DNA from 3 places in the Yersinia aldovae 670-83 genome. Region 1 is predicted to be linked to each of the others. Evidence: predicted binding sites of a transcription regulator. Region 1 holds the regulator's gene; each other region holds the start of a gene.

Region 1 (4,511 bases):
TCAGCCATAGATGGCTACAACGTGTATTGCTTAAAGCAATAGCATTTTATTATCGCATCCGGTCTATTGTAGCGACTGTCACCGCAGGAATAAAACGCCATCTTTTGCAGGGGCTTTACTCATCGGACAAATGGCGATATTGTCAGCTACAAATATGTGTATTTAGAATAACATTTTTGATCCCATCACTTCACTATTATCTTCTGAATGGGATAACGTAAATATACCGCAGCGAAGGTGTTGACGAATGCTCGATTTAAGGTCATTACCTGAGTGAAAAAGCTGCAATTACGCAGCCATTAACGTTTCCTCACAATATCGATTAGAATCCTATAGCTCTCTGCTTTTTTATATCGTGAGTTTCGGCAATACTGTGACTCTTCATATTCATCTCAGGGCCAAGGTTGGTAGCGTTATTATGCGTTTAATACTTACGCTGTTTGTGCTGCTGTTTACCCAGCTATTTCTAAACCTCGCACATGCGTCGCCGCAGTCGCACGCCTCTGCTGAACAAAAGAAAGGTCAAGTCAGCCAGGCCAGCCCTGATGATCGTAAAAAACGTAAAGCTGATAAAAATACCAAAAAAGTCAAAATCGACAACAATAAAACCAGCAGTAAAAATGTGGCAAATAAAATAACGGCCAATAGCGATAAAAAGAAAACGGCAGCCACCGCCAGTAAAACCATTAAAAAGAAAGCGCAGGAAGCCAGTAAACCTAGCAGCAAAAAACCAAACAACAGTAAAACAACGAATATTAAAACCGTAGCCAATAAAAAAGCGGCAGCTAAAAAAACAGAAAAAGTGGCTTATGGTCGTCACCGAAATAAAGCCCAAAGTAAAGCCGATACCGAATTAGTGGCAAACAGTAAGATAAAGCTCAGTCCAGCACATAAAAAGCGCTACCAGCACGCCAAACAGACGGCAATGAGCAAACTGATGAAACAAGTTGGCAAACCTTATCGTTGGGGTGGGTCTTCGCCTAATACTGGTTTTGATTGCAGCGGGCTTATTTATTACGCCTACAAAGATGTGATCAGAATTAAAATGCCACGTACAGCCAATGAAATGTATCACTTACGTGATGCCGCCCCGGTGAAGCGGGCAGAACTGGAAAGTGGTGATCTGGTGTTCTTCAATATCGCCAATCGTGGCGTGGCCGATCATGTTGGTGTTTATTTAGGTAATGGCAAATTTATTCAATCACCCCGTACCGGTGAAGAGATTCGTATCAGTATGCTAGATAATGATTATTGGCAAGACCATTATGTTGGCGCACGGCGTGTAGTGACACCTAAAACCATTCGATGATGCTCAACCCCGCACCCAGTGACCTCACGAAGTGCGGGCTATATCCCCTTATTTTTACTTTCCCTGACGTCACGCGACCTTTGCTTAATAACCAGCTAAATTGTATGGTTATATCTGTTATTCCTGTTGAAAGTTGTTAAGATTAATATCCACAACAAAAATACAACAATTACGTTTTTAACCGCTCTTCACCGTACCGTCATCATTGATAATCGGTCGGATTTGAGGAGCAAAACACCCTGAGCAACCCCGAAAGGAGAGCACGATGTCTTTTGAATTACCGGTATTACCTTATGCACAAAATGCACTGGAACCCCACATTTCGGCTGAAACGCTGGAATACCATTACGGCAAACATCACAACACCTATGTGGTTAACCTCAACAATCTGATTAAAGGCACTGAATTTGCTGGCAAATCACTGGAAGAGATTGTCAAAACCTCCAGCGGCGGCGTATTCAATAATGCGGCTCAGGTTTGGAACCACACCTTTTACTGGCATTGCCTGTCACCCAATGGTGGCGGTGAACCCAGCGGCAAGGTTGCCGAGGCTATCAATAACACCTTTGGGTCGTTTGCTGAATTTAAAGCACAGTTTACCGATGCGGCAGTGAAAAATTTCGGCGCGGGCTGGACATGGTTAGTGAAAAAAGCAGATGGCACACTGGCGATTGTCAGCACGTCTAATGCGGCTACCCCCTTGACCACGGCAGATAAACCCGTATTGACGGTCGATGTGTGGGAACATGCTTATTATATTGATTACCGCAATGCGCGGCCAAAATACCTGGAGAACTTCTGGGCCTTGGTCAACTGGTCTTTTGTTGAGAAAAATTTAGCCTGATAGCGCGCAGAGTAAACCGGCAGCGAGCAATGATTAAGGGCGGGTTAACCGCCCTACTTCACGCATATACCGGCAAGCGGCTTAATTAATTCATTACTGCCACGAAACTAAATGCAATAATCATCGCCAGCGCACCCACAGTCGTAATCAGCGACATTTTCAGATTGGCATCCATAAAAACTCCTCAGCCGGTTAATTTAGTAGGAAAAGGCACATAGTTAGTGTGTAAAATTATTTTCCCACAGTTAGAGAAAAAAATCTTGTGCTCATTACACACTTTATAAGATTGAATACCTCTTTCACTTTTCCTCCAGATCAGCCAAAATTCGCAGTTCATAACTGCGTACCGACGAATAACGACCAATAAAGACTCTCAGACAACCCGCTGACGCGCTCATTCAGGCCACTATCTTGTTACTGTCTAAGCGATTTTCGGGTAACGCAGGCAAACGATTAACATAATACTTACCGGCTGTAACCGGTGAGCTTAGGAGTCATTTTTTGTATGGCAACGATTAAAGATGTGGCCAAACACGCCGGTGTGTCCACCACCACCGTTTCCCACGTTATCAACAAAACGCGTTTCGTCGCCGAAAATACCAAGGTGGCTGTTTGGGCTGCCATTAAAGAACTGCATTATTCGCCCAGTGCTGTGGCCCGCAGTTTGAAAGTGAATCACACCAAATCCATTGGCTTGCTGGCCACGTCCAGCGAAGCACCCTATTTTGCCGAAGTGATTGAGGCGGTCGAAAATAGCTGTTATAGCAAAGGCTATACCCTGATTTTATGTAATTCTCATAATAATCTGGACAAGCAAAAAGCCTATTTAGCGATGCTGGCCCAAAAACGGGTCGATGGATTATTGGTGATGTGTTCCGAATATCCAGAACAACTGTTAGGAATGCTGGAAGATTATCGCAACATCCCGATGGTCGTCATGGATTGGGGGACAACGCGTGGCGATTTTACCGACGCTATCATCGATAATGCCTTTGAAGGCGGCTATTTGGCAGGCCGCTATCTGATTGAACGCGGTCATCGTGATATTGGTGCTATTCCCGGTCAGTTATCCCGTAATACCGGTGGTGGCCGTCATCAGGGCTTTATGAAAGCATTGGAAGAGGCCAGCATCCCGTTACGTGAGGAATGGGTAGTTCAGGGTGATTTTGAACCTGAATCGGGTTATAAAGCCATGCAACAAATCATGTCACAAAAACATCGCCCGACCGCCGTGTTTTGTGGTGGCGACATTATGGCGATGGGGGCTATCTGCGCCGCCAATGAGATGGGCCTGCGGGTACCACAAGATGTATCAGTGATTGGCTATGACAACGTGCGTAACGCGCGCTACTTCTCGCCTGCGCTGACCACTATCCATCAGCCAAAAGAACGTTTAGGTGAAATGGCCTTTACTATGCTGCTTGACCGTATTGTCAGTAAACGGGAAGACCTTCAAACCATTGAAGTACACCCTAAACTGGTTGAGCGCAACTCCGTAACTGACGGCCCATTTCGCGATTACCGCCGTTAATCTGGCCTTCTGCCGGTAGTTATCAGCGCTATCGGCAGCCCGCACTGGGCATTATTCGTTATCGTCTTTCAACCATTCCGCGTTTAACGTGACGCTGTCACCTAAGTAATCAAGTAACCAGGCGAGTGCCGGTGAGTGATTATTTTGCTCCCAAGTCAGGCAACACGGGCTGTCCGGTAGCGGTTCGGTTAGACTTAGCGCCGCCAGCCGCCCCTGCTCAATCAGCGGTGACACCATATGCGCGGGCACCATACCGATACATAATCCTGCACACAGGCAATCGATGCCCGTAGACCAATCCGGAGCCACCAGCCGCTGTTGGTTATCCAGTGTCCAGGTATCTCGCTTGGGCAAATTGCGGGCCGTATCTTCCAAACACAGCGAGGGATAAGGCCGCAATTGGTCATCACTAAGTGGCCCGGTTAGACTGGCTAAGGGATGATCCACACTGACGACACAGTGCCAGCTAAGAAACCCCATATCGCGAAACACAAAACGCCCGCCAACAGGAATGGCACGGGTCGCGCCAATGGCCATATCTGCCCGGCCATCCACCAGCGCATCCCAAACACCATTAAATACTTCATAACGCACCCGCAACTCAACATCGGGAAAATGCCGATAAAAATCCAACACTAAGCGGCGACTACGCTGAGGTTTGACAATCTTGTCTACCACGATATTTAACTGCCCGCGCCAACCATTCGCTACTTGCTGGCATTGACGGCGCGTGTCATTCATTTTTTTGATAACATCTCGCGCTTCTTTAATAAAAACCACGCCAGCTTCGGTTAATGCCACATCACGATGGCGTCGTTCAAACAGCG
Region 2 (4,511 bases), 2.0 Mb from region 1:
AGTTTTTGCAGTGTTTCATTACTGATTTTCTGCGTCGCGCGCAAATGATACAACTCACCGCGTTCAGCCCGCAGCGCGGTTAAGCGAAAGCGTCGCTCCAGATTTTCGATAAGTAAAGTGTTCTCAATTTCATCTTTACTGCCGGTGCGTCGTCGCAAAGTCCCGATAACGCGAGAGCTGACCTCTTTCAGCAATTCGGGATCGATATTCTCCTCGCTGCTGGCCGCCAGACGCTCTTCCATCTTGTTTAAGCTGACAATCGCCACTTCCGCCGCCGCCGCCTTCGCAAAACGCACTTCTTCACGGCTGGCACTCTTATCTGCAACTCTCACGCCACGCAGTAACGGCGGCAAAGCAATCACCCCAACAATAACCGATAACAAAATGACGCCGGTGGCGATAAATACCAACTGATAACGGGATGGGAAAGCGGAACCATCGCTAAGGAATAATGGAATTGACAGAACACCGGCAAGCGTAATCGCTCCACGCACCCCGGCGAATGAAGCAACCCACAACTCACGGGTGGTATAATTGCCAAATTCCAGTGGCCGCTTGGTCAACACGCGCTTGCTGATTTTCTTCATCGCCCACAACCAGCTAAAACGCAGCACCAGCAACGCGCCATAAATAATGGCAACATCGGCAAACAGGTTCCAGGTTTGGATGGTCGGGTCCAGTTCTGCCTGCACGATAGAGGTTTCCAGAATCCCCGGCAGTTGCAGGCCCAGCAGGATAAACACCATGCCGTTAAACACGAACTCCAACATTGACCACACGCTATCAGCACGTAACCGCATCGCCAACGGCGCATTACGAATAACCCCTGACTGGCTGATGGTCATACCCGCTGCGACGGCGGCTAAAATGCCGGAGACACCAATATGTTCTGCAATCAAGTAAGAGGCGAACGGCAGCAGCAGCAGCAAGACGATTTGTGTTGCCGGATCATCACCGCTCCAGCGGCTCATCAGGCGCAGCGACTTACTGTATAGCCAGGTGACGGCGACACCGGCCAGCAGGCCGCCAATCGCCACTTTCAAGAATTCCAGCGTTGCACCAGACACTGTAAACACCATCGTGCCCATCGCAACAGCAATAGCAAACTTCAGCGCCACCAGACCGGAGGCGTCATTCATCAATGCCTCCCCTTCCAGTACGCCCATAATTGATTTCGGTATGCGACCTTTCCCCACGATACCGGATAACGCCACAGCATCGGTTGGCGACAGTACTGCCGCTAGCGCAAAGGCCGCCACCAGAGGAATCCCCGGTACCATCCAGTAAATCAGATAGCCGATGCCCACCACCGTGACCAGCACTAATGCCAGTGCCAGACCAAAGATCTCGCGCCCGTGGTGAATAAACTCCCGCGTCGGCGTCTTCCAGCCATCGGCAAATAACAGCGGCGGAATAAACAGCACCAGGAATAATTCCGGATCAAAATCGACATGCAAACCAAAGTGGGGAAAGGCCAATAAGGCACCACAGACAATCTGCATCAGAGGAAGGGGAATTTGAAACGGTAACATCCGCGTGACAACGCCAGAAAGCGATACCACCAAAATCAGGATGAGGATTGTAAAAAAGATTTCCATGCTTTCCTTAGACTCAACACGACATTCGTTCTGACATACCCGCCCATCACCAGGGCTGAAGTGTAGCTTTTGATAGTAGATCACTTTTTCATGTAATGGGGAAAAAAGCTGTTACAAATGGTAGGAAAAACAAAGATAGGAAGGTTATTCAGAATAGTCTGGCATCAGGGCCGCATTGACTGCTGATGCCAGTATAAATCTGCAATAGCGTGAACTTAAATCGCCCAGCCGCCAGCATAGAATGCCACCAGCGCTACCGCAATAATCACCGTACCGAGATTCAATTTACGCCATTCACCAGAAAAGATGCGGCCAATGACCAGTGAGCTGAAGCCCAGCATGATACCGGTCACGATATTACAGGTCAGCACGATAAACACCGCACACAGTAAGCCCGACATGGCATCTACGAAGTCTTCAAAATCCAGTTTGGAAACGTTGCTCAGCATCAGCAAACCGACGTACATCAGAGCCGGTGCTGTGGCATAAGCGGGAACCAAATAGGACAGCGGTGAGAGGAACAGCATCAACAGGAACAGGATACCGACGACGGTTGCTGTCAGACCGGTTTTGCCGCCTGCCGCAGTACCGGCCGCAGATTCAATATAAACCGCCGCAGGAGCCGCCCCCACTAAACCGGCGAAGATGCTACTGACGGAATCAGAGGTCAGCGCTTTACCGCCACTGATGATCTGGCCATCTTTATCCAGCAAATTTGCCTGCCCTGCTACCGCGCGGATAGTCCCGGTGGCATCAAATACGGCGGTCATCACCAATGCCAATACACTTGGCAACACCACCGGCTTCAAAGCACCCATGATATCAAGACTGAAAATCAATGAGTTACCATCAGCGTCAGCCAGGCTTGGCATGGCAAACAGCCCTTGATAAGTCACGCTGGGATCAAAAATCAGTCCGATAACTGAGATGGCGATAATCACCAGCAGAATGCCACCCGGCACCCGCAGTTTCTCCAGGCCAAAAATCACCGCCAGACCCAGCAAGGTCATAATCACCGGGAAAGAAGTAAATGCGCCCAATGCGACCGGCAAACCTTCGATAGGGTTTTTGATAACCAGGCCGACACCGTTGGCGGCAATCAGCAGCAGGAACAGACCAATCCCAATCCCCGTACCATGCGCCACGCCCATCGGCAGGTTACGCAATATCCACGAGCGGATACCGGTGACGGAGATAATGGTAAACAGCACCCCCATCAGGAATACCGCCCCTAATGCCACGGGAATACTGATGTGTTGGCCTAATACCAAACTGAACGCAGTAAATGCAGTCAGTGAAATAGCACAACCAATTGCCATTGGCAGATTTGCCCACAAGCCCATGAGCAGAGAGCCAAGGCCCGCCACCAGACAGGTTGCAACAAACACCGCCGTTGGTGGGAAGCCCGCTTTACCTAACATGCTCGGCACAACAATCACCGAGTAAACCATAGCCAGAAAGGTTGTTAGGCCAGCCAGCACTTCCTGACGTACATTACTGCCACGTTCACTCAACTTGAAAAACGCATCAAGCGAACTCTTCGGCTTTAATGCCTGATTCGCTTGAGGATTGGTGCTAGACATGGTGATGTCCCCTGTGTGTCATTTTTAAAATAGTCAGCAAGTCACACGCTTTTCCCATACGTAATCGTTTCCGTTGCTGCCGATTAACTCATCAACTCCGCCATTACGCAAATGGTGAAGAGAATAGCAAACGATTAGTTGGGAACACGCATGACTGAAAAAAATCGAAGTTTAAGGTGGATGAAATTCAAGGCAAACGATTATCTAGCTATTCACAGCGACTAATCAACACCAGATAGCCACATTTACTGCATTTTTTTACATTAATTTGTTTGGACGCATTTATTCTCAGGGGAAATCAAAGTGTGAGCAGCCTCACACCTGTTTTGTTTGCGTAATTCTTAATAGCTAATGATGGATTATTAGCTTTCTAATTTAAAAGCGCCGCCCTTTTCAATCGCCTGTTGGTAAGCTGGGCGCTGATGGATGCGCACTAAGAAATCTTGCAGTTTCGGGAACCCCGCAAAACCGCCGCGCATATTTATTGCCTCAATAGGAAAACTCATCTGAATATCTGCCGCGCTAAAATCGCTGCCAGCAAACCATTGATTCTTTTCTAAATGCTGTTCCAGATAATCGCGGTGAGTGGCAATTTGCTTATTCAGGTAACTTTTCTGTACCCCATCACCCAATGCTTTGGCGACCGGACGGATAATCCACGGTACTGGCGGCCCACCCAGGCGGCTGAAAATAAGTTTCATCACCAGCAATGGCATCAGTGAACCTTCGGCATAATGCATCCAATAACGGAACTGCTGACGATCATAATGGCCGGTGGGTTTAAGCAGCCCTTGTGCATCATAGGCTTCCTGCAAATACTCAATGATGGCACCCGATTCCGCCAGTGTTAAGTCACCGTCAGTAATCACCGGTGATTTACCCAGCGGATGGATTTTCTTCAATTCAGATGGTGCCAACAAGCTGCCAGGATCGCGCTGATAGCGCTTCAACTCATAAGGTACTTGCAATTCTTCCAACATCCACAAGATCCGCTGTGAACGTGAATTATTCAGATGGTGAACAATGACCATAGCTAAGCTCCAGATGGTAAGTGACAGAATGAGTTGCAACTATTGATACATGATTATAGTTGAGTCACGGATAGCGCTTTACTATTCTGATATCACCGTAAAAAACAGTCTTTAGACTGTAAACTCCAATAACAGCTTAAGAGTTGTATTTTGCTTTTACAGCTTATTCATTGTATTGTTAAATTACAGTTTATACACTGTATTTTGCTACTGTGCACCATTCTCTGCTGAGAGGTCTTGATGGACTATCCCATTAAAATTTTGAGTCAATTACGCCCGACGTTGATTGGTTTTCGAAA
Region 3 (4,511 bases), 1.0 Mb from region 1:
CTGATGTGGTTCCACGCACGATGGAATCATCCACTAACAACACATTCTTGCCACGGAATTCGGCGCGGTTGGCATTCAGTTTACGACGTACAGATTTACGGCGTTCCTGCTGCCCTGGCATGATAAAGGTACGGCCCACATAGCGATTTTTTACAAAACCCTGGCGGTACGGTTTATCCAAAATACGGGCAATTTCCAGCGCGATGTCACAGGAAGTCTCTGGGATAGGAATAACCACATCAATATCCAAGTCTTCCCACTGCTTAGCAATTTTAACACCCAACTTCTGGCCCATGCGCACGCGGGCGCTGTAGACAGAGATTTTATCGATAAATGAGTCAGGGCGGGCAAAATAAACGTACTCAAACAAGCACGGATTGTATTTTGGGTTCTCAGCGCATTGACGGGTAAACAACTGGCCTTTTTCGGTGATATACACCGCTTCACCCGGTGCGACATCGCGCAGGAACTCAAAGCCCAATGTATCCAGTGCCACACTTTCAGACGCCACCATATACTCACTGCGGCCATCTGCCAGCGTACGTTTACCGATAACCAATGGGCGAATACCATTAGGGTCGCGGAAAGCAACCATACCGTGGCCGATAATCATCGCGACACAGGCATAGGCACCACGAATCAATTGGTGCATTGCAGCCACGGCCGCAAAGATGTTGTCAGATTCCAGCGGGTAATGCTGGAAACGGTCCAATTCACTGGCAAAAATATTCAGTAAAATTTCTGAGTCAGACGTGGTATTCACATGACGGCGAGAAACTTCGAATAGTTTTTTTCTCAGTTGGTGAGCGTTGGTCAGATTACCGTTATGCGCCAGAGTAATGCCGAACGGTGAGTTAACATAGAAGGGTTGAGCTTCAGAGGCACTTGAACTGCCTGCGGTCGGGTAACGAACATGGCCAATCCCCATATTCCCCTGTAAGCGCAGCATATGCCGGGTTTCAAATACATCCTTTACCAAGCCGTTTGCTTTGCGCAGACGGAACCCATTATGGGCATCAATAGTAACGATGCCCGCAGCATCCTGGCCTCGGTGCTGAAGCACCGTCAACGCATCATAAATCGACTGGTTTACCGGTGTAAAACCGGCGATACCGACAATACCGCACATGTTGTCTTTTCCTCATAAGCCGCTCCGAATCGGTAATTGATTCGGCAAGAAACTCGACGTGCTCTGCAGGTAGTCAAAGAACCACCTGATGATATAACTGAACTGCGGGATCAATTGTGACTGCTTCCAGTCGGCACTTTGTGAGAAACCGGTAAACGTATCCAGAAAGAACAACATGGCGGAGACAATCAGTACGCCGCGCAATGCGCCAAAACAGACACCCAGCACCCGGTCAGTTCCTGATAACCCAGTACGTTCTACCAATGAACCAATCACATAGTTAACAATCGCCCCGACGATCAATGTCGCGATGAACAAAATGCCGATGGCAATTCCGTTGCGAACAACTTCATCTTCAAAACGGGTGAAGTAGATAGCAAGATAAGTGTAGAAATGACTGGCAACAAAAAACGCACATCCCCATGTTACAAGTGACAATGCTTCACGGACAAAACCTCGGATCAAACTGACCAATGCAGAAAATCCGATAATCCCTATTATGACGTAATCAATCCAGACCATGACTATTCCAATGACGAAATCACCGCTACATCCTGTTCGCGGCGAATTCTAACAGAAAAAGAAAACGTTTGCGTAGGGCTTTTCCGACCCAGCGACAAATTAAAGTGCGGCGATTTTAAAAACAATAATCGCCGCACAAATGAAGCCACTAAAACCGCATGGACTCGGACAACCTAATGCTCCAATTCTTAACGCGCCGTGCCATAAGGCTTCACTTGCCCATTCAGCCCACTTAATGAATTAAGCTCTGGCAAGGCCGATTGCAGTTTCGGTTTTGACGCATCCGGCCCGACAAATACGCGAGTTATCTGGCCCTGAACGGGTGTTGCAGGCACGGTAAATGCCCGGTGGCCCGACAGACGCAGTGTTGCCACAATTTCATTTACTTTAGCGGCATTCTTCAACGCACCTAACTGGACCACGTATGCCTGCCCAGCCGGTGCTTTTTCTTCCACTACCGGTTTGGTTTCCGGCTGAACGTCCGGTTTAACTTCAGGTTTAACCTCTGGTTTAGGTTTTACTTCCTGCGGTTTTTTCTCTACCGGAGTGGGCTTAATTTCGACCGGTTTCTTCTCGACAGGTTTCACCTCGACCGGCTTACTTTGCAGCGGTGGTGGTGTCACTATCGTCGGCTCTGCGGGTAGATTACCGGCATCATTCGCGGCCTGAGAACCCGAATTATCTTTCGGCGGCTCCACCGCTTGCGCAGCACCTTCCGGTGGAGCAATAGGCAGAGGTTGGCTGACTGGCCCAACCGCATCAATCTCCTGGCTATCGCCCGGTTTTGGCACTAATGGGATGGCTGCGAACTCATCCTCATAATGCTTTTTTTTACCATCCAGTAGCCCCGGCAGCACAATCACGCCCAAGGCCACCAGAATGATGGTTCCGACTAAACGGTTCTGGAACTTACTTGCCACTCGCACTCCCCAATTCAATGCCTTGATAAACTCACGCTGTTACAAATCCATTGCCGCCATCACATGGGCAACAGTATGGAAAGAGCCACAGACAATGACGACATCCTGTCGTTCCGAATCTTGCATGGCCTGACGCCAGGCCGTTGCTACATCGCTAAACTGACGAGACACCATCAGATGATCGGCTAGCTGCTGCGCAGTCGCCCCACGCGGCCCTTCCAGCGGCGCGCAATACCATTCATCGACCTGCTCGGATAGGCACGCCAGCGTACCACCAATATCTTTATCTGAGAGCATCCCGACCACGGCTCGTACTTTACCCCGTTTCGGCAAATGGGCCAGCTTATCGGTCAGATAGCGGGCCGCATGTGGATTATGAGCCACATCCAGAATCAGCAAGGGTTGCTCACTGACTATCTGAAAACGCCCTGGCAAACTTGCGGCCATCAGCCCTTGTCGGATAACCTCATCACTCAATGGCAAGCCGGAGTAATGCAGCACCGCCAGCGCAGTAGCTGCATTGGCTAACGGTACATTAGGTAATGGCAGGTTAGCCCATTGATGGCCAACACACTGCCAGCTCCAACTATTTTTTTGCTGACTAAATTGCCACGTATCATCGCGGCGATACAGCTTTGCCCCCAGCTCAGCGGCAACATCCGCAATTGACTGCGGCATATCTGGCTCGCCCACGACGGCAGGCTTACCTGCGCGGAACACGCCCGCTTTTTCGCGGCCAATGCTCTCACGCGAGAATCCAAGCCAGTCAGTATGGTCTATTGCGATACTGGTGATAGCAGCCACATCAGAATCAACAATATTGGTCGCATCCAACCGCCCACCCAGCCCGACTTCGAGGATCACCACATCAAGCTTAGCCTGCTTAAATAATTGCAGCGCAGATAAGGTACCAAATTCAAAGTAAGTCAGCGAGATACCGGCACGACCGGCTTCGATTTGTGCAAAGGAGTGGCTATGTTCCGCCTCAGATAATTCTTGCCCCTGAATGCGAACGCGCTCGGTATAACGCAAAAGATGGGGTGAACTGTAAACACCGACTCGCAGGCCAGCCGCGAGCAAGATGGATTCCAGCGTACAACAGGTGGTGCCTTTGCCATTGGTGCCGGCAACGGTAAAGACTTTAGGGGCAGGTTTAAGCAAGTCCAAACGCTCAGCAACCTGTTTAACACGTTCCAAACCCAGCTCAATGGGCTGAGAATGCAAACGTTCAAGATAGTCAAGCCACGCGGCCAAAGGCGACGTGGCTTGGGGAATTTGATGATTGTCCATGAGTCCCACCACTGGCCTTTATACCCATCATACTTCAAGCTGCATATGCGTTGGCTGCTTTCATTCACCCGAATCATTGACTGGCATCGACTCATCAGGATTATGAGCCTCCTCTGAGGCTCACCCTGCGGGCCAGCTCAAGCGTTGTTCAAACCGCTCTCCGACCGATTTGTCACTCAATTGCCGCCTTATTGCAACTCGATATATTTTGGGTAAACATTTTCTTTTTTAAAGCTACAAATGCTCAAGCTACAACAATGCACAGTAATCGGACACCACCGTATTAGGGTGATGCCCGTTAGGTTAATCAGGCATCAGCTTGATTGTCTGTCGTAACAGCATCGGCTTTGACTTCAGCCGCGCTTGGCTGCGACTGATGAGTCAATTTAGACAAGATGCTCGCCAGTGTCTGGCGCATCACCGGACGACGAACGATCATGTCGATCGCACCTTTCTCAATCAAAAACTCACTGCGCTGGAAGCCCGGCGGTAGTTTCTCGCGTACGGTCTGCTCAATAACCCGAGGGCCTGCAAAACCGATCAGCGCCTTTGGCTCCGCAATATTGATATCACCCAACATTGCCAGACTGGCAGAAACGCCACCCATAGTAGGATCGGTCAGCACGGAAATATAGGGTAAACCGCGCTCT

What was found. The regulator PurR, encoded in region 1, represses purine synthesis genes. The targets are predictions, from matches to a motif close to CANGCAAACGTTTGCNTG.
Region 2: a site for PurR is predicted at 3,239-3,256, ahead of AT01_RS10405 (NCS2 family permease). Genes of this name have one in related genera too.
Region 3: a site for PurR is predicted at 1,709-1,726, ahead of cvpA (colicin V production protein). Genes of this name have one in related genera too.

What each region holds. Positions count from the first base shown of each region.
Region 1 is NZ_CP009781.1:300,773-305,283, reverse strand. It holds gene AT01_RS01450 (C40 family peptidase) at 419-1,309, shown strand; gene sodB (superoxide dismutase [Fe]) at 1,575-2,153, shown strand; gene cydH (cytochrome bd-I oxidase subunit CydH) at 2,239-2,328, opposite strand; gene purR (HTH-type transcriptional repressor PurR) at 2,659-3,684, shown strand; gene punR (DNA-binding transcriptional activator PunR) at 3,736-4,511, opposite strand, start outside.
Region 2 is NZ_CP009781.1:2,277,320-2,281,830, forward strand. It holds gene AT01_RS10400 (Na+/H+ antiporter) at 1-1,598, opposite strand, end outside; gene AT01_RS10405 (NCS2 family permease) at 1,814-3,181, opposite strand; gene AT01_RS10410 (glutathione S-transferase family protein) at 3,544-4,212, opposite strand; gene AT01_RS10415 (helix-turn-helix transcriptional regulator) at 4,453-4,511, shown strand, end outside.
Region 3 is NZ_CP009781.1:1,299,817-1,304,327, forward strand. It holds gene purF (amidophosphoribosyltransferase) at 1-1,129, opposite strand, end outside; gene cvpA (colicin V production protein) at 1,142-1,651, opposite strand; gene dedD (cell division protein DedD) at 1,840-2,571, opposite strand; gene folC (bifunctional tetrahydrofolate synthase/dihydrofolate synthase) at 2,611-3,861, opposite strand; gene accD (acetyl-CoA carboxylase, carboxyltransferase subunit beta) at 4,169-4,511, opposite strand, start outside.